DNA from 2 places in the Streptomyces sp. NPDC002044 genome. Region 1 is predicted to be linked to the other one. Evidence: predicted binding sites of a transcription regulator. Region 1 holds the regulator's gene; the other holds the start of a gene.
What was found. The regulator HrcA, encoded in region 1, represses chaperone genes, less so after heat shock. The targets are predictions, from matches to a motif close to TTNGCACTCNGNNNNNCNGAGTGCNAA.

Region 1 (14,136 bases):
TGGTCGTACATGGCCAAGGCGACCGTGGCCACCGGGCTGATCACCAAGGACGACGTCCAGTACCTGTGGCTGCCGCTGGCCCACGTCTTCGGCAAGGTCCTGACCTCCGGCCAGATCGAGGTCGGGCACGTCACCGCCGTCGACGGACGCATCGACAAGATCATCGAGAACCTGCCGATCGTGCAGCCGACCTACATGGCGGCCGTCCCGCGCATCTTCGAGAAGGTCTACAACGGGGTCGCCGCCAAGGCGCGGGCGGCCGGCGGGGCCAAGTACAAGATCTTCCAGTGGGCGGTCGGCGTCGCCCGCGAGTACGCGAAGGTCACGCAGGACAACTTCCGGCGCACCGGCAACGCCACCGCGCCCTTCGGCCTCACCACCAAACACAAGATCGCCGACGCGCTCGTCTACTCCAAGCTCCGCGAAGCCTTCGGCGGCAACCTGCGCGCCGCCGTCTCCGGGTCCGCGGCCCTGGCGCCCGACATCGGCTACTTCTTCGCCGGCGCGGGCATCCACATCCTGGAGGGCTACGGCCTCACGGAGTCCAGCGCCGCCTCCTTCGTGAACCCGGGCGAGGCATACCGCACCGGCACCGTCGGCAAGCCGCTCCCCGGCACCGAGGTCCGCATCGCCGACGACGGCGAGATCCTGCTGCGCGGCCCCGGCATCATGGAGGGCTACCACGGGCTCCCGGAGAAGACCGCCGAGGTGCTGGAGGCGGACGGCTGGCTGCACACCGGGGACATCGGCGAGCTGTCGGCCGACGGCTACCTGCGGATCACCGACCGCAAGAAGGACCTGATCAAGACCTCGGGCGGCAAGTACGTCGCCCCGGCCGAGGTCGAGGGCCAGTTCAAGGCGATCTGCCCGTACGTGTCGAGCATCGTGGTGCACGGCGCGGACCGGAACTTCTGCTCGGCGCTCATCGCGCTCGACGGACCCGCCATCCTGGGCTGGGCCGCCGAGAACGGGCTGGAAGGCAAGACGTACGCGCAGGTCGTGGCCGCCCCGGAGACGACGCGGCTGATCGAGACGTACGTACAGACCCTCAACGAGGGGCTCCAGCGCTGGCAGACGGTCAAGAAGTTCCGGCTGCTGCCCCGGGACCTGGACGTCGAGCACGGCGACCTCACGCCGAGCCTGAAGCTGAAGCGGCCCGTGGTCGAGCGTGAGTTCAAGCACCTGATCGAGGAGATGTACGAGGGCTCCCGCGAGGCGTAGCACCCGCCGCGGGACCGGCGGGGCGGGGCATCGGCCCGCCCCGCCGCGCCCGCCGTTCCCGGGAGGCGCGCCGGGTGCGGGACAATGGGCGCATGCCTTCCGCACTGCCCGACGGTGAACCCATGCCCGAAGACGGCTCGCTGCCGTCGCACGCCCTGGCGGGCGCCGGCGAGCGGCCGCTCGGCTTCTACCTGCACGTCCCGTACTGCGCCACGCGCTGCGGGTACTGCGACTTCAACACCTACACGGCCACCGAGCTGCGCGGCACCGGCGGCGTCCTCGCCTCCCGGGAGTACTACGCCGACACCCTGATCGACGAGGTCCGCCTCGCCCGCAAGGTGCTCGGCGACGACCCCCGCGCCGTCCGCACCGTCTTCGTCGGCGGCGGCACGCCCACGCTGCTCCCGGCCCGGGACCTCGTACGGATGCTCGCGGCGATCCGGGACGAGTTCGGCCTGGCCGAGGACGCCGAGGTCACCACCGAGGCCAATCCGGACTCCGTGAACCCGGAGTACCTGGCCGAGCTGCGCGCCGGCGGCTTCAACCGGGTCTCCTTCGGCATGCAGAGCGCCCGGCAGCACGTCCTGAAGGTCCTCGACCGCACCCACACGCCCGGGCGGCCCGAGGCGTGCGTCGCGGAGGCGCGGGCGGCGGGCTTCGAGCACGTCAACCTCGACCTGATCTACGGCACGCCGGGGGAGTCGGACGAGGACTGGCGGGCCACCCTGGCCGCCGCGCTCGGCGCCGGGCCGGACCACATCAGCGCGTACGCCCTCATCGTCGAGGAGGGCACGCAGCTCGCCCGCCGCATCCGCCGCGGCGAGGTTCCGATGACGGACGACGACGTGCACGCCGACCGCTACCTGATCGCCGACGAGGTCATGACGCGGGCCGGGTACCACTGGTACGAGGTGTCGAACTGGGCCACCACCGAAGCCGGCCGCTGTCTGCACAATGAGCTGTACTGGCGCGGAGCCGACTGGTGGGGCGCGGGCCCCGGCGCGCACTCGCACGTCGGCGGCGTCCGCTGGTGGAACGTGAAGCACCCCGGCGCCTACGCCGCCGCACTGGCGGGCGGCAGGTCCCCGGGCGCCGGGCGCGAGCTGCTGTCGCCGGAGGACCGGCGGGTCGAGCGCATCCTGCTGGAGCTGCGGCTGCAGGACGGCTGCCCGCTGACGCTGCTGGCCCCGGCGGGGCTCGCGGCGGCCGGGAAGGCCCTCGCGGACGGACTCCTGGAACCGGGCCCGTACGCGGCCGGGCGGGCCGTGCTGACCCTGCGGGGACGGCTGCTGGCCGACGCGGTGGTCCGGGACCTGGTGGACTGACGCCCGCCGTACGGGGTGAGGGGCGCCGTGACGGGTGACGGGCAGACGGCGGCAGGACGGGCGGACGGCGGGAGAAGCGGGCGGCGCTGGGCCTCAGGGGGCCGTCACGAAGTCGATCAGCTCCTCGACGCGGCCCAGCAGCGTCGGCTCCAGGTCCTTGTACGAGGTCACCCGCGACAGGATGTGCTGCCAGGCGGCCCCGGTGTTCTCCGGCCAGCCCAGGGCCCGGCAGACGCCCGTCTTCCAGTCCTGCCCGCGCGGCACCACCGGCCACGCGGCGATGCCCAGCGCGGATGGCTTCACCGCCTGCCAGACGTCCACGTACGGGTGGCCCGCGATCAGCACGTCCGGCGAGGTCACCGCGGCCGCGATGCGGGACTCCTTCGACCCCGGCACCAGGTGGTCCACGAGGATGCCGAGCCGGGCGTCCGGGCCCGGCCCGAACTCCGCCACGATCGCCGGGAGGTCGTCGATCCCCTCCAGGTACTCCACCACCACGCCCTCGATCCGCAGGTCGTCGCCCCAGACCCGCTCCACCAGCTCCGCGTCGTGCCGGCCCTCGACGTAGATCCGGCCGGCCCGCGCCACCCGCGCCCGCGCCCCCGGGACGGCGATCGACCCCGACGCCGTACGGGACGGCGCCACCGGGCCGCGCGGCGGGCGGACCAGGGTGACCACCGCGCCGTCCAGCAGGAACGCGGCGGGTTCCATCGGGAACACCCGCCGCTTGCCGAACCGGTCCTCCAGGGTCACCGTGCCCGCCTCGCAGCCCACCACCGCGCCGCAGAAGTCCGTACCGGCGGCCTCGACCACCAGGTCGGGCTCCGCCGCCACCTCGGGCACGGCCTTGGGGCGCTTCCACTGCGGGGTCAGGTCGGGGGAGTACTCGCGCATCCGGCCGACACTAGGAGAGGCGCGGCGATCACGCCTCCGACACGCCGAAACGCGCGGCCAGTGTGGCGCGTTGCGCACGGACGAAGGCCGCGTCGACCACCGCTCCGTGACCCGGCACGTACAGCGCGTCGTCACCGCCCAGGGCCAGCAGCCGGTCCAGGGCGTCCGGCCAGCGGGCCGGCACCGCGTCGTCGCCCGCCTGCGGCTCGCCCGACTCCTCCACCAGGTCCCCGCAGAAGACCGTCTCGCGCTCGCCCGGGACGAACACCGCCAGGTCGTGCCCGGTGTGCCCCGGCCCCACGTTGGCCAGCAGCACCCGCACCCCGCCCAGCTCCAGCGTCCACTCGCCCGACACCGTGTGCCGGGGGAGCACCAGCAGCTCGACGGCCTGCGCCGCCTCCGGCGAGGCCAACCCGTGCCGCACCGCGGACCGCCGCAGCGTCTCCCGCCCGGCGTCCAGGACGGAGTCCAGCCCGACCGCGGCGTACACCTCGGCCCCGGAGAACGCCGCCGCGCCCAGAACGTGATCGAAATGCCCGTGCGTGAATGCGATATGGGTCACGCGGCGGCCCGTCAGCCGCTCGGCCCCGGCACGGATCTCCGCGCCCTCCCGCAGGCACGAACCGGGGTCGATCAGGAGCACCGACTCGTCCCCCACCACCAGTCCCACGGTGCAGTCCCACACCGGAAGACGCCGCCGTCCGGCCCGTCCGGTCAGCCGTTCCCAGCCCGCCTCTTCCCATCCCACGTCCATGCGGCGACGCTACCCTGACGGGCCACCCTTGCCAGGGTCTTACTACCCGGCCGTACACTGGGCGGGGGATCTCTGGCACTCGAACGACCAGAGTGCCAAACGGAATGCCAACGAACGCCGGCGGAACACGGCGACGGACCACAGCTGGAGGTGTGCGCGATGCTCAGTGAACGCAGGCTCGAAGTGCTGCGCGCCATCGTCCAGGACTACGTCGGGACCGAGGAGCCGGTCGGCTCCAAGGCGCTGACCGAGCGGCACCGGCTCGGCGTCTCACCCGCCACCGTGCGCAACGACATGGCCGTGCTGGAGGACGAGGGCTACATCGCCCAGCCCCACACCAGCGCCGGCCGCATCCCCACCGACAAGGGCTACCGGCTCTTCGTCGACCGGCTGGCGGGGGTCAAACCCCTGTCGACGCCCGAGCGCCGGGCCATCCAGAACTTCCTCGACGGCGCGGTGGACCTCGACGACGTCGTCGGCCGTACGGTGCGGCTGCTCGCGCAGCTCACCCGGCAGGTCGCCGTCGTCCAGTACCCCTCGCTGACGCGTTCCACCGTGCGTCACGTCGAGCTGCTGTCGCTGGCCCCGGCCCGGCTGATGCTCGTACTGATCACGGACACCGGGCGCGTCGAGCAGCGGCTCATCGACTGCCAGACCCCCTTCGGGGAGACCTCGCTCGCGGACCTGCGGGCCCGGCTCAACAGCCGGGTCGTCGGCCGCCGCTTCACCGATGTGCCCCCGCTCGTCCAGGACCTCCCCGAGTCGTTCGAGGCCGACGACCGCGCCACGGTCTCCACCGTGCTCGCGACGCTCCTCGAAACCCTGGTCGAGGAAGCCGAGGAACGGCTGATGATCGGCGGAACCGCCAATCTCACCCGCTTCGGACACGATTTTCCCCTGACGATCAGGCCGGTGCTCGAAGCGCTGGAGGAGCAGGTCGTGCTCCTCAAGCTGCTGGGCGAGGCCAGTGAGTCGGGAATGGCCGTACGGATCGGGCACGAGAACGCCTACGAGGGGCTGAACTCCACGTCGGTCGTCTCGGTCGGTTACGGTTCGGGCGGCGAATCCGTCGCCAAACTCGGCGTGGTCGGACCGACCCGCATGGATTACCCCGGAACGATGGGAGCGGTACGCGCAGTGGCACGTTACGTCGGACAGATCCTGGCGGAGTCGTAAGTGGCCACGGACTACTACGCCGTTCTCGGCGTGCGCCGCGACGCTTCCCAGGACGAGATCAAGAAGGCATTCCGGCGGCTTGCGCGCGAGCTGCACCCGGATGTGAACCCCGATCCCAAGACGCAAGAGCGTTTCAAGGAGATCAACGCGGCGTACGAGGTGCTCTCGGACCCGCAGAAGAAGCAGGTCTACGACCTCGGCGGTGACCCGCTGTCCTCCTCGGGCGGCGGCGCGGGCGGATTCGGTGCGGGTGGCTTCGGCAACTTCTCCGACATCATGGACGCCTTCTTCGGCCAGAGTCAGCAGCGCGGCCCGCGCTCGCGGACCCGCCGCGGCCAGGACGCCATGATCCGTCTCGACCTGGAACTGGACGAGGCGGCCTTCGGGACCACCAAGGACATCCAGGTCGACACGGCCGTCGTCTGCACGACCTGCTCCGGTGAGGGCGCCGCCCCCGGCACCTCGGCGCAGACGTGTGACATGTGCCGCGGCCGCGGTGAGGTCTCGCAGGTCACCCGGTCCTTCCTGGGCCAGGTCATGACCTCGCGCCCCTGCCCGCAGTGCCAGGGCTTCGGCACCGTCGTCCCGACCCCGTGCCCCGAGTGCGCGGGCGACGGCCGGGTCCGGTCCCGCCGCAGCCTCACGGTCAAGATCCCGGCGGGCGTCGAGAACGGCACCCGCATCCAGCTCGCGGGCGAGGGCGAGGTCGGCCCCGGCGGCGGCCCCGCCGGCGACCTGTACGTGGAGATCCACGAACTGCCGCACTCGACGTTCCAGCGCCGCGGGGACGACCTGCACTGCACGGTCACCATCCCGATGACGGCGGCCTCCCTGGGCACGAAGTGCCCGCTGGAGACGCTGGACGGCCTGGAGGAGATCGACATCCGGCCCGGCACCCAGTCCGGGCAGGCGATCCCGCTGCACGGGCGCGGCGTCACGCACCTGCGCGGCGGCGGGCGCGGCGACCTCATCGTGCACGTCGAGGTCACCACTCCGAACAAGCTGGACGCCCAGCAGGAGGAACTGCTGCGCCAGCTGGCGAAGCTGCGCGGCGAGGAGCGGCCCACGGGCCAGTTCGCGCCGGGTCAGCAGGGCCTGTTCAGCCGCCTGAAGGACGCCTTCAACGGCCGCTGAACGGCCCGCGGGCACGCGTACGAGCCCGGCCCGGGAACACCCCGGCCGGGCTCCGCGCATCCTGCCCGTACAGGGCGCTCCCGGGCCGGATGCGGACTATGCCAGGCGAAAGCCGTGATTCGGTGCGATGAGCGGGACATGGCACGATGCAGTCCATGTCCACCGCACCGAACGGTCTTTCTCCGTACCCGATCGTGCAGGCTCCCATGGCGGGCGGCGCCTCGTGCCCTCCGCTCGCCGCAGCCGTGTGCGAAGCGGGCGGACTGGGCTTTCTGGCCGGCGGGTACAAGACCGCCGACGGCATGTACCAGGAGATCAAGCAGCTGCGCGCCCTCACCCGGCGCCCGTTCGGCGTCAACCTCTTCCTGCCGCAGACCGGCCACGTGGACCCGGCCGCCGTCGAGGCGTACCGGGGCCAGCTGGCCGGCGAGGCCAACTGGTACGGCATCTCCCTCGCCGCCGAGGACATCATGGGCACCTCCGACGACGGCTACGACGCCAAGCTCGCCATCCTCCTGGAGGACCCGGTCCCCGTCGTCTCCTTCACCTTCGGCCGGCCCTCCGGCGCGGCGCTCACCGCGCTGCGCAAGGCCGGCACGTACACCGTCGTCACCGTGACCTCGGTCGAGGAGGCCCGCGGCGCTCAGGAGGTGGGCGCCGACGCGGTCTGCGTCCAGGGCGTGGAAGCCGGCGGCCACCAGGGCACCCACCGCGACGACCCGCAGGCCGACGGCACCGCGGCCGTCGGACTGCTCGCGCTGGTGGCGCAGGTACGGGAATCCGTGGCCCTCCCGATCATCGCGTCGGGCGGCCTGATGCGGGGCTCGCAGGTCGCGGCGCTGCTCGCGGCGGGAGCCGAGTCGGCCCAGCTCGGGACGGCCTTCCTCGCCTGCCCCGAGTCGGGGGCGCATCCGCTGCACAAGAAGGCGCTGACGGACCCGCTCTTCGTACGGACCGAACTGACCCGCGCCTTCTCCGGGCGGCCGGCGAGGGGGTTGGTCAACCGCTTCATGCGCGAGCACGGACCGTATGCCCCGGCCGCCTACCCGCAGGTCCACCACCTGACCTCGGGGCTGCGCAAGGCGGCCGCCGCGGCCGGCGATCCGCAGGGCATGGCCCTGTGGGCCGGCCAGGGGCACCGGCTGGCGCGGACGCTGCCGGCCGGGCAGCTGGTGGAGGTGCTCGCCGCCGAACTGGCCGAAGCACAGAACACGTTGAAGGCAAGGCAGATGAGGAGCGTGTCATGACGGCCCCGGTGTTCGTGGTCGAAGAGGTCCCCGCGGGGACGGAGTTCGTCCTGGACGGCCCCGAGGGCCGGCACGCGGTGTCCGTGAAGCGGCTCAACCCGGGCGAGGAGGTGGTCCTCACGGACGGCCGCGGCCGCTGGGCGCAGGGCGCGGTCAAGGCCGCGGAGGGCAAGGACCGGCTCGTCGTGGCGGTCTCCGGGGTCTTCGAGGAACCCGAACCGGCCGTACGGATCACCGTGGTCCAGGCGCTCCCCAAGGGGGACCGGGGCGAGCTGGCCGTCGAGACCATGACCGAGACCGGCGTCGACGCGATCGTGCCGTGGCAGTCCTCGCGCTGCGTCACCCAGTGGCGCGGCGACCGCGGCGCCAAGTCCCTGGCCAAGTGGCGGTCCACGGCGCGGGAGGCGGGCAAGCAGTCCCGCCGCGTCCGCTTCCCGGAGGTGGCCGAGGCCCTGTCCACCAAGCAGGTCGCCGCCCTGCTGGCCGGCGCCGACCTGGCGATGGTCCTCCACGAGGACCGCGACACCCCCTCGCAGGCCCTGGCCTCGGCGGCCCTGCCCGCGGCGGGCTCCGTCGTCCTGGTGGTCGGCCCGGAGGGCGGGGTCTCCCCGGACGAGCTGGCGGCGTTCGCCGCCGTCGGAGCCCACCCGTACCGGCTGGGCCGCTCGGTCCTGCGCACCTCCACGGCGGGCACCGCCGCGACCGCGGTGCTGCTGGCGCGGACGGGGCGCTGGTCCTGAACGGGCCGGTGGCGCCGGGGCGCCGGCCCTGAACGGGCGCCCGGCGTGACCGGGGCCGGGCTGGATACGATGCCCGGACCGATCACCGTCACGGAAGGCGTACCAATGGCCGGGGAACCGCAGGCCGACTGCCTGTTCTGCAAGATCGCCACGGGGGACATCCCGGCGACCGTCGTCCGGGAGACCGAGACGACCATCGCCTTCCGGGACATCAGCCCGAAGGCGCCCACGCACGTGCTCGTCATTCCCAAGGTCCACTACCCGGACGCCGCCTCGCTCGCCGCCGCCGAGCCGGGCATCGCCGCCGACCTGCTGCGCGAGGCCGGGCAGGTGGCGGCGGACGAGAAGGTCGACGGCCAGGGCTACCGGATCGTCTTCAACACCGGCGCCGGCGCCGGCCAGACCGTCTTCCACGCGCACGCGCACGTCCTCGGCGGGCGCGGCCTCGAGTGGCCCCCCGGATAGACCGTGTCCGCACGAGAGTTCGTGGTGCTGGGCACCGCCAGCCAGGTGCCCACCCGCCACCGCAACCACAACGGCTACCTGCTGCGCTGGGACGGCGAGGGCATCCTCTTCGACCCGGGCGAGGGCACCCAGCGCCAGATGCTCCGCGCCGGGGTCGCCGCGCACGACATCCACCGGATCTGCGTCACGCACTTCCACGGCGACCACAGCCTCGGGCTGGCCGGGGTGATCCAGCGCATCAACCTGGACCGGGTCCCGCACCCGGTCACCGCGCACTACCCGGCCTCGGGGCAGAAGTTCTTCGACCGGCTGCGGTACGCGACGGCCTACCGGGAGACGGTGGACCTGCGCGAGGAGCCGGTGGCACGGGACGGGGTCCTGACGGGTGAGGCCCCGTACACCCTGGAGGCACGGCTGCTCTCGCACCCGGTGGAGTCCTTCGGGTACCGGCTGACCGAGCCGGACGGGCGCCGCATGGTGCCGGAGCTGCTCGCGCGGCACGGCGTCAAGGGGCCCGACGTGGGCCGGATCCAGCGGGACGGGCGCCTCGGCGAGGTCACCCTGGACGAGGTCAGCGAGGCCAGGCCCGGGCAGCGGTTCGCCTTCGTCATGGACACCAGGCTGTGCGACGGGGTGACGGAGCTCGCCGACGGCTGCGACATGCTGGTGATCGAGTCGACCTTCCTCGACGAGGACGTCCGGCTGGCGGTCGACCACGGCCACCTCACCGCGGGCCAGGCGGCCGGTGTGGCGCGTGAGGCGGGCGTACGGCACCTGGTGCTGACGCACTTCTCGCAGCGGTACCCGGACCCCTCGGAGTTCGAACGGCAGGCCCGGGCCGCGGGGTTCGAGGGGGAGCTGACGGTGGCGGCGGACCTGATCCGCGTACCGGTCCCCAAGCGGGCGCCTTAGCCCTGGCGAAGCGTCGCGCTCCACGCCCCGGCCCCCAGCTCCGCGGCGCCCACCCGCGCCGCCGCGCCCGACGGAGCACCCACACCGGCCGCCAGGACCGCCGCCGTCAGCCCGAGCGGGCCCGCGCCCAGCGCCACGGCGAAGGCCACGCCGAGGGTGACCTCCGACAGCCCGGCCTGCCGGCCACCGCGAGCAGCAGCCCGGTCCGGGCGGCCGGGCGCGGCCCGTGGGCCACGAGGGGCCAGACGGCGGAGGGCGCGGAGGCGCGGTGCTGCACGGGTGTGCCGGGAGGTGCGTGGGAGGCGCCGCAGAGTGAGCGGGGCCCCTGTCTATCAAGGGGCCGGAGTTGAGGAGAAGAGCCTTCCTGTGGTGATCTGCGCCACACTGGGTTTTGCTGCTGTCCGGCACGGGCAGGGCTGGCAGCTTTCCACTGAACGCCCGCACGCAGAAACGACCCTTCCAGAACAACGGGGAGCACACCGTGACCAGTCGGGACAGCTTCGACAGCCTCTCAGCCGCCGTGGATCCGCTCGGTCCGGTGCGCGACCCCGAGGAACCCGGCTGCGACGTCTTCCTGACCGGAACCGTCTTCCTCGACATCATCTTCACCGGCCTCGACTCGGCCCCGGTGCGCGGTACGGAGTCCTGGGCGCGCGGCATGGGTTCCAGCCCCGGCGGCGTCGCCAACATGGCGACCGCCCTCGCCCGGCTCGGCCTGCGCACCTCGCTGGCCGCGGCGTTCGGGGACGACCACTACGGCGAGTACTGCTGGGACGCGCTCGAACAGGGCGAGGCCATCGACCTGTCGATGTCCCGGACCGTCCCCGGCTGGCACAGCCCGGTCACGGTCTCGATGGCCTACGAGGGCGAGCGCACGATGGTCTCGCACGGCCACGAGGCCCCGCCGCCGGCCGGCCCCGGCCCCTTCCCCCAGTGCCCGCCGAGGGCCCGCGCGGCCGTGGCCTCGCTGGGACCGGGCCACGGCGAGGGATGGATCGGCGAGGCCGCGCGGCGCGGCTCGCGGGTCTTCGCGGACGTGGGCTGGGACGAGAGCGGCCGCTGGGACCTGGGGGCACTGGCCGACCTGGAGCACTGCGAAGCCTTCCTGCCGAACGCGGGCGAGGCGATGCGCTACACGCGGACCGACTGCCCGCGGGCGGCGGCCCGGGCGCTCGCCGAGAAGGTGCCGATCGCGGTGGTGACGATGGGCGCGGAGGGCTCGTACGCCGTGGACGGCCGCACCGGGGAGACCGCCCAGGTCCCGGGGATCGCGGTCGAGGCGCTGGACCCGACGGGAGCCGGGGACGTGTACGTGGCGGGCTTCGTCACCGGGACCCTGGCGGGCTGGCCGCTGGCGGACCGGCTGGCCTTCGCCGGGCTGACGGCGGCGCTGTCGGTCCAGGAGTTCGGCGGCTCCCTGTCGGCCCCCGGCTGGCCGGAGGTCGCCCACTGGTGGCACGCCGCGCCGGACGGGCTGCGCGGCCGGTACGCGTTCCTGGACGAGCTGATGCCGCCGGGCTCGACCCCGGCGGCGCGGCGCCGCGCGGTGCCGACGATCGGCTTCCGGCACTCCGCGTAGGCCGTGCCGCCGAGGTCCCCTCCGGCCGGCGGGGCTCGCCCGCGGGAGGCCCGGCCGGCCGCCGCTCCCGGCCCCGGAGCCGGGACCGCGGGGGTGCGCCCGGTTCCGGCGGCCCCGGCGGGCGTAAAACCCCTCGGGGAAGGCGGGCCGGAGACGTAGGCTTGGTAGTCCGAGGCCGTCGATCGGCGCGGCCCCCCAGCGGGAGGTATGTGCAGGCCACAGTGCCGGCCCATGACTCAGACACCGACATCCCACACCCCGGCGCCGGGCCAGGCGCGCGCCCACTTCACCGTTCCCGCGACGCACCCGATGGTCACGGTGCTCGGTTCGGGAGACGTCCTGTTGCGCGTGATCGAGAGGGCCTTCCCGAAGGCCGACATCCACGTGCGGGGCAACCAGGTCAGCGCGATCGGCGACGCGGCGGAAGTCGCCCTGATCCAGCGCCTGTTCGACGAGATGATGCTGGTGCTCCGCACCGGGCAGCCGATGACGGAGGACGCAGTGGAACGCTCGATCGGCATGCTCAAGGCGAGCACCAACGGCAAGGGCGGCTCCGAGGAGACGCCCGCCGAGGTCCTCACCCAGAACATCCTCTCCAGTCGCGGCCGCACCATCCGCCCCAAGACCCTCAACCAGAAGCGGTACGTCGACGCGATCGACAAGAACACGATCGTCTTCGGCATCGGCCCCGCCGGTACCGGAAAGACCTACCTCGCGATGGCCAAGGCCGTCCAGGCGCTCCAGTCCAAGCAGGTCAGCCGGATCATCCTGACCCGGCCCGCCGTCGAGGCCGGGGAGCGGCTCGGCTTCCTGCCGGGCACCCTCTTCGACAAGATCGACCCGTACCTGCGCCCGCTCTACGACGCGCTGCACGACATGATCGACCCCGACTCGATCCCGCGCCTGATGGCCGCGGGCACGATCGAGGTGGCGCCCCTGGCCTATATGAGGGGTCGCGCCCAGCCGGTCTTCACGAAGGTGCTGACGCCGGACGGCTGGCGCCCGATCGGTGATCTCGAGGTGGGCGACCTCGTGGTTGGTTCGAACGGTGAACCGACCCCGGTCCTCGGCGTCTACCCGCAGGGCGAGCGGGACATCTACCGCGTCACGGCCCAGGACGGCTCCTGGACCCTGTGCTGCGGCGAGCACCTGTGGACGGTCAGGACGCGGGACGACCAGCGTCGGGACAAGCCGTGGCGGGTCCTGGAGACCCAGGAGATGATCGGCAAGCTGAGGGCGGCGCACGCCCGGAGATACGAGCTGCCGCTGCTGACCGCACCGGTCGCGCTTCCGGAGCGCGAGGTTCCCATGGACCCCTACGCGCTGGGGCTCCTTCTGGGCGACGGGTGCATCACCGGCTCCACGACGCCGTCGTTCTCCACCGAGGACGAGGAACTCGTCAGCGCCCTGGTGGCGGCGCTTCCCGGTGGTGCCGCGCGGCACAGGGGCGGTCCCGACTACGTCCTGAACCCTGTGAAAGCGCCCGGTGACAGGGTCACCCTGGCGAATCCGGTCACGCGGGTCATGCGCGAGCCGGACCTCCTCGGCAGCCGGTCGCACTCCAGGTTCGTGCCGGACGAGTACATGTTCAACGCGGCCGAGATCCGTCTCGCCGTACTTCAGGGCCTGCTCGACTCCGACGGTGGACCCGTCACCCGGCGGGACCGTTCCTGCCGGATCCAGTACTCCACGGCGTCGATCGTCCTGCGCGACGACGTGATCGCCCTCGTGCAGTCACTCGGCGGTGTGGCGTACACCCGGCGTCGCAGGGCGGAGGGCCGGGTTCAGGGCACTGCTCTCGCCCCCCATCGATACGACGCGCACGTCGTCGACATCCGGCTCCCCGAGGGCATCGAGCCCTTCCGCCTCACCCGCAAGCGCGATGCGTACCACGCGGCCGGAGGTGGCGGGCGCCCGATGCGGTTCATCGACTCCATCGAGCCCGCGGGTCGCGAGGAGGCCGTGTGCATCCAAGTGGCGGCTGAGGACTCGCTCTACGTCACGCAGGACTACCTGCTGACGCACAACACCCTCAATGAGGCGTTCGTCGTCCTCGACGAGGCACAGAACACCACCACCGAGCAGATGAAGATGTTCCTGACCCGCCTCGGCTTCGAATCGAAGATCGTCGTCACCGGTGACGTGACGCAGGTCGACCTCCCCGGCGGGGCCAAGAGCGGGCTGCGGCAGGTGCAGGACATCCTGGAGGGCGTGCCCGACATCCACTTCTCGAGGCTCACCTCCGAGGATGTCGTCCGGCACAAGCTGGTCGGCCGTATCGTCGACGCGTACGAGCAGTACGACGAGACCCGGCCGGCCCCGGACGGCCATCAGCGGAAGTAGAACCCAGCGCACCATGTCGATCGACGTCAACAACGAGTCCGGAACCGAGGTCGACGAGCGGGCGATCCTCGACATCGCCCGCTACGCGCTCACCCGGATGCGGATCCACCCGCTCTCCGAGCTCTCCGTCATCGTGATCGACGAGGGGGCGATGGAGCAGCTCCACATCCAGTGGATGGACCTGCCCGGACCCACCGACGTCATGTCCTTCCCGATGGACGAGCTCCGTCCGCCGACGAAGGACGACGAGGAGCCCCCGCAGGGGCTCCTCGGTGACATCGTGCTCTGCCCCGAGGTCGCCAAGAAGCAGGGCGAGGACGCCCCGACGCAGCACTCCATGGACGAG
Region 2 (14,136 bases), on a different contig from region 1:
GCACACGACGTCCCCGGTGGTGGCCAGCAGCGAGCGCCACAGCACCTCCCCCTTGCCGGGCAGCGCCGGGAGGCGGGGCAGGATCCCGTCGCGGTGCTCCACCCGGGCGCCGGCCTTCGCCGCCACCTCCGCGGTCCGGTCGGTGGAACCCGAGTCCACGACGAGCAGTTCGTCCACCAGGGGGACGGGCAGCCCGTCCATCAGCTCGCGCCGGATCACCTCGACGATCTCGCCGACCGTCGCCTCCTCGTCGAGCGCGGGCAGCACCACGCTGACCGTGGTGCCCGTCGCCCGCTTGCGTTCGATCAGCTGGGCGAGCGGTCGGTCGGCGGCGGCCCAGGAGCGCTCGGCCAGCCAGCGCTCCACCTCTTCCAGCACTCTCGGCACTCCCTGGTTACTCGGCGGTATAAGCCGAAATGTGATCCATCTCGCGGTTCGGACGGCTGTCTCAACCACCCGGACCTTCGGTTACAGTCTTGAACAACGCGAAGCACCGCCGCATGCCGGGGGTGCTCGCCCACAAACGCCCGGACGTGCCGAAGAGCGCGCGGCCCGGTGCCATACCGCTCATCCAGAGGGGCAGAGGGACACGGCCCGTTGAAGCCCCGGCAACCCTCCAGTCGGTTCTCGCGATGCGTTCTGCGCACACTCCGCGAGGTCCCCGGCTAGGGAAGGTGCCAATTCCGTCTCATGGCGAAGTGCGCCATGGGGAAGATGAGGAGAAAGGGCCTCGCCATCATGGCTGCACAGACCGAAACCACCTCTGTCGATCTCGGACCCGCCACCGGCCTTTCCTGTCGCGAGTGCGGTACCCGCTTCGAACTCGGCCCCATCTTCGCGTGCGTCGAGTGCTTCGGCCCGCTGGAAGTCTCCTACGACCTTCCCACCGGTGACCCCGAGGCCCTGCGCGCCGCGATCGAGGCCGGCCCGAACAACATCTGGCGCTACGCGCCGCTGCTGCCCGTCCCCGCCGACGTGGCCTCCAAGCCGAGCCTGAACCCGGGCTTCACCAAGCTCGTGGACGCGGCCAACCTGGCCAAGGAACTCGGCGTCACCGGCAAGCTCTACGTCAAGGACGACTCCGGCAACCCTACGCACTCCTTCAAGGACCGCGTCGTGGCCATCGCCGTCGAGGCGGCCCGCGCCTTCGGCTTCACCACCCTCTCCTGCTCCTCCACCGGCAACCTGGCCGGCGCCGTCGGCGCCGCGGCCGCCCGCGCCGGCTTCCGCTCCTGCGTGTTCATCCCGCACGACCTGGAGCAGGGCAAGGTCGTCATGGCCGGTGTCTACGGCGGCGACCTCGTCGGCATCGAGGGCAACTACGACGACGTCAACCGCTTCTGCTCCGAGCTCATCGGCGACCCGCTCGGCGAGGGCTGGGGCTTCGTCAACGTCAACCTGCGCCCGTACTACGGCGAGGGCTCCAAGACGCTCGCGTACGAGATCTGCGAGCAGCTCGGCTGGCAGCTGCCCGACCAGCTGGTCATCCCGATCGCCTCCGGCTCGCAGCTCACGAAGATCGACAAGGGGCTGCAGGAGCTCATCAGGCTGGGCCTGGTCGAGGACAAGCCGTACAAGATCTTCGGTGCCCAGGCCGAGGGCTGCTCCCCGGTCTCGACCGCCTTCAAGGCCGGCCACGACGTGGTCCGCCCGCAGAAGCCGAACACCATCGCCAAGTCCCTGGCGATCGGCAACCCGGCGGACGGTCCGTACGTCCTGGACATCGCGCGGCGCACCGGCGGCTTCGTCGACGACGTCAACGACGAGCAGGTCGTCGAGGCCATCAAGATCCTGGCGCAGACCGAGGGCATCTTCGCCGAGACCGCGGGCGGCGTGACCGTCGGCGTCACGAAGAAGCTCATCGAGGCCGGGCACCTCGACCCGGCGCTGACCACCGTCATCCTGAACACCGGGGACGGCCTCAAGACCCTGGAGGCGGTGGCCGCGGACAGCGGGCAGACCGCCACCATCCGCCCGAGCCTGGACGCCTTCCGCGCCGCCGGGCTGGTCTGAACCTCCCCTCGCACACCGGAAAGGCAGTAGCGCCATGAGCGTCAACGTCCGCATCCCCACCATCCTGCGCACCTACACCGGCGGCAAGGCCGAGGTCTCCGCCGAGGGCGCGAACCTGGCCGAGGTCATCGAGTCGCTGGAGCAGAGCCACCCGGGCATCGCCGCCCGCGTCCTGGACGACCAGGGCAAGCTCCGCCGCTTCGTGAACGTCTACGTGAACGACGACGACGTGCGCTTCGAGGGCGGCCTGGAGGCCGTCACCCCGGACGGCGCCGGCGTCTCGATCATCCCGGCCGTCGCGGGCGGCTGCTGACCGGCCGTGCGGCCGGCCGCCCGCGCGGGGACACCCCGCGCGCGGTGACGCGACACACCGAAATTGCCCCTTCCGCCAATAAGCGGAGGGGGCAATTCTGCTTGATTGGGCGCGGTAAGGTTGGGGAAGTCCCCTCCGCTGTTCTTGCCCGCCGCATATGAACGGGCCGCGTGAGGGTCGACATCGGGTCAATGTGCGTGTGCGGTATGGGGCTTTGGCGAAAGATGCCGGGCCCGAGTTGCCCTGGAGTATGCCAAATTTTCACTCTTTTTCAATGTTTCCTAGTGGCCTGAATTCTCGTCGGATCGACCTGTTGCAGACAGCATCGGCGCGGATACATTCAGCCTCGGTCGACGCGTTCCGACGCAAGTTCTGACCCGGGATCGCGAAGTGCGTTCCTGCGCAAGGGCCAGTAATAGGGGAGTTAGGCATGGCTCAGGGCACCGTCAAGTGGTTCAACGCGGAGAAGGGCTACGGCTTCATCGCGGTCGACGGTGGCGCGGATGTGTTCGTCCACTACAGCGCCATCCAGATGGACGGTTACCGCACCCTTGAAGAGGGTCAGCGGGTCGAGTTCGAGATCTCGCAGGGCCAGAAGGGGCCGCAGGCGGACATGGTCAAGCTCGCGGCCGCCGGCTAGTCCCCACGCGATCGGCCACCGACGCGTACGTACGGCGGGCCCGGCAGGACCGGAGTGCGGCGGGACCGGAGCACGGCGTACGAGGCACAACGAGGGGCCCACATCCTGGACAAGGGATGTGGGCCCCTCGTGCGTCCGGCCCGCACGGCCCGTGCGGCGCCTGCCTCTTCCCGGGGTGTTGACCGAAGCCGCTTGCACTCGAGGGGGCCGAGTGCTAATCATTGGCGTTAGCACTCTCCCGGTGAGAGTGCTACTAAAACGAGGACCGGGTCGGTGAGGCCCACAGTGTCCGGCGGGAAGGAACCGCCGGATGCTCAGGCCGTCCGTCGCGGGCGCGGGCGCGGTCCGGAGCAATCCACCCCTGTCCGGGAGGACCACTTCAGATGGCCAAGATCATTGCGTTCAACGAGGAGGCCCGGCGCGGTCTCGAGCGTGGGATGAACCAGCTCGCCGACGCCGTCAAGGTCACCCTTGGCCCCAAGGGTCGCAACGTCGTCCTTGAGAAGAAGTGGGGCGCCCCCACGATCACCAACGATGGTGTCTCCATCGCCAAGGAGATCGAGCTCGAGGACCCGTACGAGAAGATCGGCGCCGAGCTGGTCAAGGAAGTCGCCAAGAAGACGGACGACGTCGCCGGCGACGGTACGACCACCGCCACCGTGCTCGCCCAGGCACTCGTCCGCGAGGGCCTGCGCAACGTAGCCGCCGGCGCCAACCCGATGGCCCTCAAGCGTGGTATCGAGAAGGCCGTCGAGGCCGTCTCCGCCGCCCTGCTCGCCCAGGCCAAGGATGTCGAGACCAAGGAGCAGATCGCCTCCACGGCCTCCATCTCCGCCGCCGACACCCAGATCGGCGAGCTCATCGCCGAGGCGATGGACAAGGTCGGCAAGGAAGGCGTCATCACGGTCGAGGAGTCCCAGACCTTCGGCCTGGAGCTCGAGCTCACCGAGGGCATGCGCTTCGACAAGGGCTACATCTCGGCGTACTTCGCCACCGACATGGAGCGCATGGAGTCGTCGCTCGACGACCCGTACATCCTGATCGTCAACTCCAAGATCGGCTCGGTCAAGGACCTGCTGCCGCTCCTGGAGAAGGTCATGCAGTCCGGCAAGCCGCTGCTGATCATCGCCGAGGACGTCGAGGGCGAGGCCCTGTCGACCCTGGTCGTCAACAAGATCCGTGGCACCTTCAAGTCCGTCGCCGTCAAGGCTCCGGGCTTCGGCGACCGCCGCAAGGCCATGCTCGGTGACATCGCCATCCTCACGGGCGGCACGGTCATCTCCGAGGAGGTCGGCCTCAAGCTGGAGAACGCCGGTCTCGACCTGCTGGGCCGCGCCCGCAAGGTCGTCATCACCAAGGACGAGACCACCATCGTCGACGGTGCCGGCGACAGCGACCAGGTCGCCGGTCGCGTCAACCAGATCCGCGCCGAGATCGAGAACTCCGACTCGGACTACGACCGCGAGAAGCTCCAGGAGCGCCTCGCGAAGCTGGCCGGCGGCGTGGCCGTCATCAAGGCCGGCGCCGCGACCGAGGTCGAGCTCAAGGAGCGCAAGCACCGCATCGAGGACGCCGTTCGCAACGCGAAGGCGGCCGTCGAGGAGGGCATCGTCGCCGGTGGCGGCGTGGCCCTGCTGCAGGCCTCCGCGGTCTTCGAGAAGCTGGAGCTCACGGGTGACGAGGCGACCGGCGCTGCCGCCGTCAAGCTCGCCCTGGAAGCCCCGCTGAAGCAGATCGCCGTCAACGCCGGCCTCGAGGGTGGCGTCGTCGTGGAGAAGGTCCGCAACCTGACCCCGGGCTGGGGTCTGAACGCGGCCACCGGCGAGTACGTCGACCTCATCGCCGAGGGCATCATCGACCCGGCGAAGGTCACGCGCTCCGCGCTGCAGAACGCCGCGTCGATCGCCGCGCTGTTCCTGACGACCGAGGCCGTCATCGCCGACAAGCCCGAGAAGGCCGGTGCCCCCGCGGGCGGCGGCATGCCGGGTGGTGACATGGACTTCTGATCGGCCCCGGCTGATCGGCTGTTCTCGAACGAGGGCGGCACCCCCCGCGGGGGGTGCCGCCCTCGGGCGTTCTCCCGGCCGCCGGAGCACGGGACGGGGTCGGCCGGTCAGAGCTGCTTGAGGAAGTACACGTCCTCGTGGCCGCCCGGGAAGCCCGGGACGCGGGCCGTCTCCACGTAGCCGTGGCGGGCGTAGAAGGCCGGGGCCTGGAAGGTGAAGGACGAGACGAGGAGGCTGGCGCAGCCCCGCCGGCGGGCCTCGTCCTCGGCGGCGGCCAGCAGCCTGCCGCCCCAGCCGTCGCCCCTGCTGTCCTCGCGGACCCAGGTCATGCCGATGCCGGCCCGGTCGCCCCAGCTCCAGCCGCTCAGCCCGGCGACGAGCGCGCCGTCCGCGTCCGTGACCCGGACGGTGAACTCGGACTGCCGGAGTCCTTCCGTCGCCGCCCGGTTGAAGGCGTCCAGCTCCTCGCTGAGCCGCGCGTCGAGCCCGGCGTCCGCGCCGCCTGTGGTGATCTCCACCCCGTTGTCGTTCATCGCACCATTCTGCGGCCCGCGCCCGCGCCGCCACGAACGGATTCCGGGGTCCGCCGGGGCGCCCGTGGTCAGAACCCGGACGAGTCGATGACGCAGCCGAACGGTTCCGGTACGTGGAGGGGCTCGCCGAAGGACACCGTGGTGCGGGAGCGGTAGCCGTGCGGGGAGGGGGCCGAGAAGCAGGTGATCTCCGAGCCCTGCATGTCGATGACCAGGCAGACCGGCACGAGCAGGCCGTAGACGTCGAGCTTGTCGGTCCGGTCCGCGTCCTTCGTGGAGACGGAGGTGAACTCCCCGACCAGGGACAGCGCCGCCCCGTCCGCGTGGCGGCCGTCCGCTTCGAAGGCCGCTTCGTCGGCGACGAAGAGGTCGGGACCGTAGGCGCGACCGGCCGAGGGAAAGCGGAACAGGAAGGGGGAGGTCTCCGCGATGTGCCCGTCCGGAGCCTCTGCCTCCAGCTGTCGGCGCAGGGCACGCGTGGGGCGGACGTAGCGCAGCTTGGACCACGGTGACACGACGATCTTCCCCCGGATGATCTCCGCCCTGAAGCCGTCTGGCGTGTTCATCTCCTCGACGGTGCGCAGGAGGCTCTCGAAGGTCGGAGGTGCCGACAGCGTGGTGTCTATCGGTGTGGCCCGTTCGGTCATGGCGGTCACCGTGGTCCTCCGCATCGCGTGCGTGCTGTGCCGGGCCGGGGCCCGGGTCTCAGATCAGGCTAGCGCCGGGGCCGGGGCCGGGGCCGGGGCCGGGGCCGTGCCCGGTCCTCGGGACGGAGTGCCGCGGGACGGGCGGGTTTGGTTGACTCGGGGGATGAGCGAGAGCAGCGCACCCTTCGTCAAGATCTGCGGCCTGAAGAACGCGCGCGACGTCGAGGCGGCCGTGGCCGCGGGGGCGGGGGCCGTCGGGTTCGTGTTCGCCCCGGGCAGCCCGCGTACGGTCGACGCCGCGACCGCGCGCGCCCTCGCGGCGGAGGTGCCGCCGGGGGTGCTCACCGTCGGGGTGTTCCGGGGGCAGTCGGTGGCGGAGGTCGCCCGGTTCACCGAGGAGAGCGGCGTACGGGGCGTCCAGCTGCACGGCGAGGAGGGCCCCGAGGACTTCGCGGCGCTGCGGGCCGGGGGCCGGACCCTGCTGCGGGCCACCGCGGAGCACGTCCGTCGGTGCGGGGAGTACGGCGAGGACCTGCTGCTGATCGACGCACCGGACCCGGGCTCCGGCAAGCCCTGGAACTGGGGTTCCGAGGAGTTCACGGCGCCGGAGGGCCGCTGGCTGCTGGCGGGCGGGCTGACGCCCGGCAACGTCCGGGAGGCCCTGGAGACCACGGGCGCGTGGGGCGTGGACGTGTCCAGCGGGGTCGAGGGGGAGCGCGGAGTGAAGTCCCCGGCGCTCATCCGGGCCTTCGTGCGCGCGGCGCACGCCTCTGCTCGCTGAACGCGTTCGTGCGATTACTCTCAGCGAGAACCGGAGGTTCGGCCGGTTTCCGGCGGGCAAAGCACAGTCATGCTCTCGGACACGCTCGGATGGCTGCGGCGCCTGACAAGCCGCCTCGTTCCTGAGGGCGGTGGAGGCGTGCCCGTGTTCGCGCCGCGCCGCACTCCCGTCTTCACCGCCGACTTCGCCTCCACCTCCCAGTGGGTCGCCGGCCGCTCGTGGGCGTATCCCGGCGGCGGTCCGGTCAACCCGGGCGACAACAAGCTGGACCACCTCGTCGCCGACCCCGCCTACAGCCGCGGCGGGGTCTTCCGGGCGACCCTGCGCCCCGACGGCAACTGGGACGCCGGCCTCCTCACCACCGAGGGCAGCGACGGCGGCTTCATGGCGCGCACCGGCGACGTGCTGGAGGCCCGGGTGAGGCTGCCGGTGGAGCGCGGGGCCTGGCCCGCGATCTGGACCTGGCGGGACGGCGGGCAGGAGATCGACGTCTTCGAGTACCACCCCGACAACCCGGACCTGCTGGAGCTGTCCAACCACGTCCGCGAGGGCCACCGCTACCACCGCGACCCGTCGGTGCGGCCCGGCGGGTGGGTCGACCTGAAGGTCGAGTTCGGGAGGAACTCGGTCGTCTGGTGGGTGAACGGCGCCCGCGTGTTCAGCGACGGCCGGGGCGTCGGCCGGAACTGGCGCGCGTACCTCATCGTCAACCTCTCGGTCTGCGCCGGGCGTTACCACCCGGCGCCGGACCCGGGGGCCACGGAGATGTCGTACGAGGTGTCGGAACTGCGCGTGTACCGGCGTTAGGGGGTCGCCTCCCAGGGCAGCGGGCAGCGGGCAGCGGGCAGTGGCTCAGGCCGGTCGGTCCTGTCCCGCCCCCGCTCCGTCAGGACGCGGGCCAGACCGTCATGTCCGCGGTCACCCAGTCCGGCAGGCCCTTCAGCCGCACGACCGACTTGACCTGGATCACCAGCAGCGCGATGTCCCCCGACGGGTGCTTGACGCAGAACTCGCTCCCGGCCGCCGCCGCGGCGAGGGTGACGCTGCGCGATTCGACCTCTCGGAGGGCGAAACGGCACGTGTCGAGGGAGCCGCGCGGTTCGCCCAGGAGCAGGGCGATCACGCTGGAGTCGCTCTCCAGGGCGCAGGTGGTCCGGGTGCAGGCCAGGCGGAGGTCCCCGGTGCGGTCCTCGCGCCGGACCGGCTCCCTGAAGCTGACGGAGTCCTCCCCCTCCCCCAGGCGGACCATGGGGTACGGGCGGGGCGCGGGCGTCCTGGGCGCCTCGGGCGTGCTCGGCGCGGACGGTTCGGGGGCGGCTCCCTTCGCCGTGCCGCCGGTCGCCGCGCCGGAGACCGCCCCCGGTGCGGTCCGCGCGGCCGCGCGGTCGCGCAGCCGGTCCGCGCCGTCCATGACCATCCAGCCCAGGCCCGCCAGCAGGACCGCCCAGGCCGTCACCGCCGCGCCGACGATCAGCGCGGTACGCCGCCCGCGCCGGCGCCGTTCCTGCGGCCCGGGCGGCGCCGGTGCGGGCGCGGGCGGCGGGGGCGATCCCGGCTCCGGGCGGGTTCCGGACCGTCCGGCCACCGGTGTCGTCCGCACCGGGGTGGGGTGGTGGAGCGGGCCGGGGGTCACCACCTCCGGCCCCGTCACCTCCCGCCAGACGGCCGGTCCGCCGCCCGCGTCCGCGTCCCCTCCCAGGCGCTGCCGGCACCACGCCACGATCTCCGCCGGGGTGGCCCGATCCGCCGGATCGGGGGCCAGGCATCGCGCGAGCAGCGGGCGCAGCGGTTCCGGAAGCAGGGACAGGTCGGGGTCGGAGTGGACGATCCGGAACAGCACGCTCATGGAGGGGCCGTCGCCGTACAGGGGCCGGCCCAGTGCCGCGAACGCCGCCGTCTGCCCCAGTGCGAACACGTCGGTAGCCGCCGTGACCTCGCCCTCCGACGCCTGCTCGGGAGCCATGTACTGGGGCGTGCCGATGGCGGAGTGCGTGGCCGTGCCCGTGGTGGTGCCCGAGGCCAGTGAGATGCCGAAGTCGATGACCCGGGGCCCGTCGGCGGCGAGGAGGACGTTCGAGGGCTTCAGGTCGCGGTGCACGATGCCCGCACCGTGGATGGCCTGCAGGGCCTCGGCCACGCCCGCCATGAGCCACAGCACCGCGGCCACGGGCAGGGGGCCGCTCCGGGCGACCGCCTGCGAGAGCGAGGGGCCGGGTACGTACAGGGTGGCCAGCCAGGGCGGCACCCCGTCCGCCTCGGCGTCGATCAGCTCGGCGGTGTACGCGCCCCGGACCCGCCGGGCCGCCTCGACCTCGCGGCGGAACCGCCGCTTGAACGCCGGGTCCTCGGCCAGCTCGGGCCGGACCACCTTGATGGCCACCGGGCGGCCGCCCTGGGTGTGCGACAGGTAGACCCGGCCCATGCCGCCCGCGCCGATCCGGGCCGCGAGGCGGTAGCCGGCCACGGTCCGCGGATCGTCCGCCAGCAGTGGCCGGAACACTTCGGTCGTGACGTCGTCCACAGGTCCCCCCGGTCCCCCGACCAACCGGTGGGTTGATCCACACAACCCTAAGGGAGCTGCCGGGGAGCGGAGTTGCGGGGCCGTCCCCAGGGGCGGTCAGCCGGCGGTGCCGTCCGCGGACGCGGTGCCGTCCGCCTCGACGGACCGTACGACGGAACGCGTCGCCCGGAGGTCCTCGACCTGTTCGGGGGAGAGACGGGCGGCGAAGCCGTTCAGGGCGTCGCGGTACACGTGGATCGGGGTGATCCCGTAGGCCCCGGCGACGGTGGCCGGGTCGAGTGCCGGATGGACGGTGACGATGTACGTGGGGTGGTCGGCGGCCGGAGCGGCCGCGCTGGTCTCCGGTACGGGGAGGGGCGTGGCGGCGGCCGCGGGCAGGACGGCCACGGCGGCCAGGACGGCGGCGGCCAGGGGCACGGTGGCCCGGCTCAGGGGGTTGCGCATGGGGCCGAGGGCATCACGCCGGGCGGGGCCGGTCAACGACCGCCCGGGGTGCGGCGGGGGCACGGGGAGCGCACCGCCCGTGCGCCCCCGGGGTGGCGGAGGACCGTACGGGTGATCCTGCCCGGGCGGCTGATCCTGTCCGGGCGGCCCGGACCGTACGGGCCGGGGGCGGCCCGGAGCGGCCCCCGGCGGCGTGCCCGCTCAGTCGGTGCGCAGGCGGGCGTGCAGGTGCTCGTCGTGCCAGCCGTCGGCGTGCAGGAGCGCGCCGCGCATGACGCCCTCCAGGGGGAATCCGGCGCGGAGGGCGACGACGCAGGACGCCGGGTTGCGCACGGAGTGGGTGATGCGCAGGCGGTGCAAGCCGAGGGTCTCGAAGGCCCAGCGGCTGACCAGGTCGGTGGCCCGCGCCATGACCCCGACGCCGCGGCCGGCGGGCAGCAGCCAGTACAGGAACTCGGCGCTGCCGCCCGCGAGATCCACGTCCCCCAGGCCGACCAGGCCGAACGCCTGGCCGCCCTGGGCGGGTGCCACCGCCCAGAGCACGCCCTCCTCGGCCTGCCGGCGGGCCTCCCAGCGGGCGATCCGCGCCACGGCTCCGGCCTCGTCGAGCAGGCTGGGGCGGTTCCAGAACCGGATGTCCGGGTCGTGGCACGCCTCGACGAGGGCGGGCGCGTCGTACGCGTTCCAGGGGCGCAGGTGCAGTCCGCCGGTACCCGGGAGGTAGAACTCCGGCTGGGGCAGGGCGGCCAGTCGGCCCGTGGGGACCACAGGGGGTATCGCGTCGCTCATGAGCGCATCCTGCCGGACCCGCGGGGCCGGACGGGAATCGAGCGGGGCGGGCGGCGGGAGGGGTGGCCGAAGGACTCCGCATCCGGTTCAACCGGCCTGCGACACATACGAACTGAAAGGTCATCATGTGTGACAAATCACATCATCTTTCCTAGTCTCTGCTCCTGCATCGAGTGCGGGTGAAGGGACATCGGATGAGACGACGGGTATCGGCGATCATCGCGGCCGCCACGGCCGCGGTGCTCGCCCTGGGCTTCGGCGGCCCCGTGGCGGCGGCCGCGGACGAGGACGGTCCGGGCGGCGGCAAGGGCGGCCGGGTCGAGTGCGCGCCGGGCGTGCCCGTCGGACCGCACGGCGAGCGGTTCTACACCCCGCCGTCGCCGCTGCCCGAGGGCACCCACGGGGACCTGATCTGGGCGCGGAAGGTCTCCGCGCCGGACGGGGCCCGCGCCTGCCGGATCCTGTACCTGTCGACCCTCGGCGACGGCAGCCCCGTCGCGGTGTCCGGCATCGTCGCCTGGCCGGACCGGCACGCGCCGAAGCAGGGCCGCAACGTCGTGGCCTGGGCGCACGGGACGGTCGGCGGGCCGCGCATGTGCGCGCCGTCGGCGGTGCCGGACCCGGCGGTCGACCTGATCGACTACTTCACGTACGACAGCCCGTACGGCATCGACGTCGGCGTGCCGGCACTGACGGACTTCCTCGCGGCGGGCGACGTCGTGGTCGGCACCGACTACCAGGGGCTGGGCACGCCCGGCGTCCACCAGTACGTGGTCGGCGCCACCGAGTCGAACAACGTCCTGGACTCGGTCCGGGCGGCCCGCCGGATCGGGGCGGCCCGCGCCAACGACAAGGCGGCCGTGCTGGGCTGGTCCCAGGGCGGCGGGGCGGCCCTGTTCGTCGGCCAGAACGCGCCCTCCTACACCCCCGAGACGAAGCTGGTCGGCGTGGCCGCGCTGGCGCCCGCCGCCGACCTCGGCCCGGAGTTCCGCGGCCTGGTCCGCCCCGGCCCGACCGACGCGACGTCCCCGTCGCACCAGGCGGCCCTGCGGATCAACGTCTACCGGGGTTTCCTGGCGGCGTACCCGGAGCTGAAGGCCGAGGACGTCCTCAAGCCGGCCGGGCTGGACGCGCTGGCGGGCGACGGGGTGGCGTGCATCGAGCACTTCTCGGACGTCATCCAGAACAACGTGGGCAACACCGGGCAGCTCGACACCCTCTTCAAGGGGCTGCTGGAGGTGCCGGAGACCTGGCACCGGCGGTTCCACGAGAACACCCCGGGCTACGTGACGACCGTGGCGCCGGTGCTGGTCATGCAGGGGACCGCGGACACCGTCATCAACCCGTACTCGACCACCGACTACGTGAAACGGGCCTGCGCCTTCGACCAGCCGGTGCAGTACACGACGTACCAGGGGGCGACCCACCAGACGATCCCCTTCGTCGCCGAGCGGGAGTACCTGACCTGGATCGCCGACCGCTTCGCGGGCCGGCCGGCACCGGACAACTGCTGACGCGTCGGGCAGACGGCGGGAGCACCCCGGCAGGGGTGCTCCCGCCGCCGTCGGTGCGGGGTCAGGCCAGGGCCGGCTGCTTGTCGGGGTCGGTGCCGGAGCCGGTGCCCGGGGTGGGCGGGGCGGGTTCCGGGGCGGTGTCGAGGTCGGCCAGCATCTGCCGCGTGAAGCCGAAGAAGTAGGTCGCGGCGAAGCCCACCAGGTAGCCGACCGCCAGGCCGCCCGCGTAGATCGCGAGGGTGGCGCCCAGGCCCGACGTGCCGTCCAGGAGCGGGAAGAGGGCCCAGCCCGAGGGGCCGATGGCGGTCGAGCCGAAGCCCACGCCCAGCTGGTTGAAGAGGCCGACGAAGGCCCCGCCGGCCGCGCCGCCGACGCAGGCGGTGACGAAGGGGCGGCCCAGCGGCAGCGAGACGCCGTAGATCAGCGGCTCGCCGACGCCCAGGAACCCGGCCGGGAGCGCGGACTTGATGGTGGCGCGCAGCGAGCCGTTGTGCGGGAGCTTGTAGTAGACGGCGATGGCCGCGCCGACCTGGCCCGCACCCGCCATGGCGAGGATGGGCAGCAGGACGGTGTACCCGGACTGCTCGATGAGCGTGGTGTGGATGGGGATCAGGGCCTGGTGCAGGCCCAGCATCACCAGCGGCAGGAACAGCCCGCCCAGGACCAGCCCGGCGAAGGCGCCGCCGGTGGCGAGGAGCCAGTCGGCGAAGGTGCCGATGGCGGTGGAGGCTTCACCGGCGAGGAACATCAGGCCGAAGAGGGTGACCAGGCCCGAGATGAGGACCGTGAGGGTCGGCGTGACCAGGACGTCCAGCGCCTCGGGGACCCACCTGCGGCACCACTTCTCGACGTACACGGCGAGCAGGGCCGCGGCGAGCGCGCCGAGGACGCCGCCCTGGCCGGGCTTGAGCTCCAGCCCGAAGGCGGCGACCTTCGCGACGCCGGGGAAGACGATGATCGCGGCGACGGCGCCGCCCAGGATCGGCGTACCGCCGAACTCCTTGGCCGTGTTGTAGCCGACGAACACCGCGATGAGCGACATGAAGCCGGAGGCGATGGCGGCGAGGGCCGGGACCAGGGCGGGCAGCCAGCCCAGGTTCGTCAGCAGGCCGTTCAGGCCCGCGATGACGCCGCAGCCGATCAGGGCCGGGATGAGCGGTACGAAGATGTTCGCGATGCGCCGCAGGAACAGCTTGAAGGGGGTGGCGTTCCGGGCCTTGCGGGCCTGCTTCAGCGCCGCGCCCTGCGAGGCCAGTTCACCGGCCGTGACGGGGTGGCCGCCGGCGGGCGCGGGGGCGGACGCCGCCGGTGCCGCGGCCGCCGCGGCCGAGCGGCCCTCCGCGACGAGGGCCTCGAACTCCGGGGTGACCCGGGCGACGGTGCCCGGTCCCAGCACGATCTGGTAGGTGTCGTCCTCGACCACGCCCAGGACGGCCGGGACGGCCTTGAGGGCCTCCTCCTGGACCAGGCTCCGGTCGCGCAGGCCGATGCGCAGGCGGGTCATGCAGTGCGCGATCGAGGTGATGTTGTCCGGGCCGCCGACCAGAGGAAGGATCGCGGCGGCTGTGGCGCGGTTCTTGTCAGTGGACATGCTGGGGATCGCCTTGCGTCGGGGGGTACGGGCGGGGGCGGGGCGGGGTGCGGGCCGGGGGCGTTCAGGAGGCCGCGGCGAGTGCGGCGCGCAGGTGGCCCCGCGAGGAGGCGAGCAGCTCGGCGGCCTTGGGGCCGTCGACGCCGCCGAGGACGACGAGGATGGCGTTCTTCACCTCGCCGCCGGTGGCCGTCAGCGCGGCCTCGATCTCCTCGTCGGGCGCGCCGGTGGCCAGGGCCACGATGCGGCGGGCGCGGGCGCGCAGCTTCTCGTTGGAGGAGCGCATGTCGACCATCAGGTTCCCGTACGTCTTCCCGAGCCGGATCATCGTCACCGTCGAGATC

Region 2: groL (chaperonin GroEL) is a predicted target of HrcA. The motif match lies at 3,158-3,184, and genes of this name have one in related genera.

Annotation. Positions count from the first base shown of each region.
Region 1 covers NZ_JBEOXU010000014.1:23,493-37,628, reverse strand. Annotated here, with positions in the region: gene ABT106_RS06150 (AMP-dependent synthetase/ligase) at 1-1,221, shown strand, start outside; gene hemW (radical SAM family heme chaperone HemW) at 1,314-2,546, shown strand; gene ABT106_RS06140 (DUF3097 domain-containing protein) at 2,640-3,440, opposite strand; gene ABT106_RS06135 (MBL fold metallo-hydrolase) at 3,469-4,194, opposite strand; gene hrcA (heat-inducible transcriptional repressor HrcA) at 4,354-5,370, shown strand; gene dnaJ (molecular chaperone DnaJ) at 5,371-6,504, shown strand; gene ABT106_RS06120 (nitronate monooxygenase) at 6,660-7,751, shown strand; gene ABT106_RS06115 (16S rRNA (uracil(1498)-N(3))-methyltransferase) at 7,748-8,491, shown strand; gene ABT106_RS06110 (histidine triad nucleotide-binding protein) at 8,597-8,956, shown strand; gene ABT106_RS06105 (ribonuclease Z) at 8,960-9,868, shown strand; gene ABT106_RS06100 (hypothetical protein) at 9,865-10,017, opposite strand; gene ABT106_RS06095 (carbohydrate kinase family protein) at 10,350-11,447, shown strand; gene ABT106_RS06090 (PhoH family protein) at 11,679-13,790, shown strand; gene ybeY (rRNA maturation RNase YbeY) at 13,804-14,136, shown strand, end outside.
Region 2 covers NZ_JBEOXU010000013.1:63,751-77,886, reverse strand. Annotated here, with positions in the region: gene ABT106_RS05960 (glucosyl-3-phosphoglycerate synthase) at 1-378, opposite strand, end outside; SAM riboswitch class I at 565-721, shown strand; gene thrC (threonine synthase) at 715-2,013, shown strand; gene ABT106_RS05950 (MoaD/ThiS family protein) at 2,048-2,326, shown strand; gene ABT106_RS05945 (cold-shock protein) at 2,757-2,966, shown strand; gene groL (chaperonin GroEL) at 3,350-4,972, shown strand; gene ABT106_RS05935 (GNAT family N-acetyltransferase) at 5,080-5,505, opposite strand; gene ABT106_RS05930 (Uma2 family endonuclease) at 5,574-6,152, opposite strand; gene ABT106_RS05925 (phosphoribosylanthranilate isomerase) at 6,316-6,933, shown strand; gene ABT106_RS05920 (LamG domain-containing protein) at 7,072-7,740, shown strand; gene ABT106_RS05915 (serine/threonine-protein kinase) at 7,820-9,454, opposite strand; gene ABT106_RS05910 (protease inhibitor I9 family protein) at 9,551-9,898, opposite strand; gene ABT106_RS05905 (GNAT family N-acetyltransferase) at 10,100-10,687, opposite strand; gene ABT106_RS05900 (lipase family protein) at 10,882-12,201, shown strand; gene ABT106_RS05895 (PTS transporter subunit EIIC) at 12,263-13,792, opposite strand; gene murQ (N-acetylmuramic acid 6-phosphate etherase) at 13,857-14,136, opposite strand, start outside.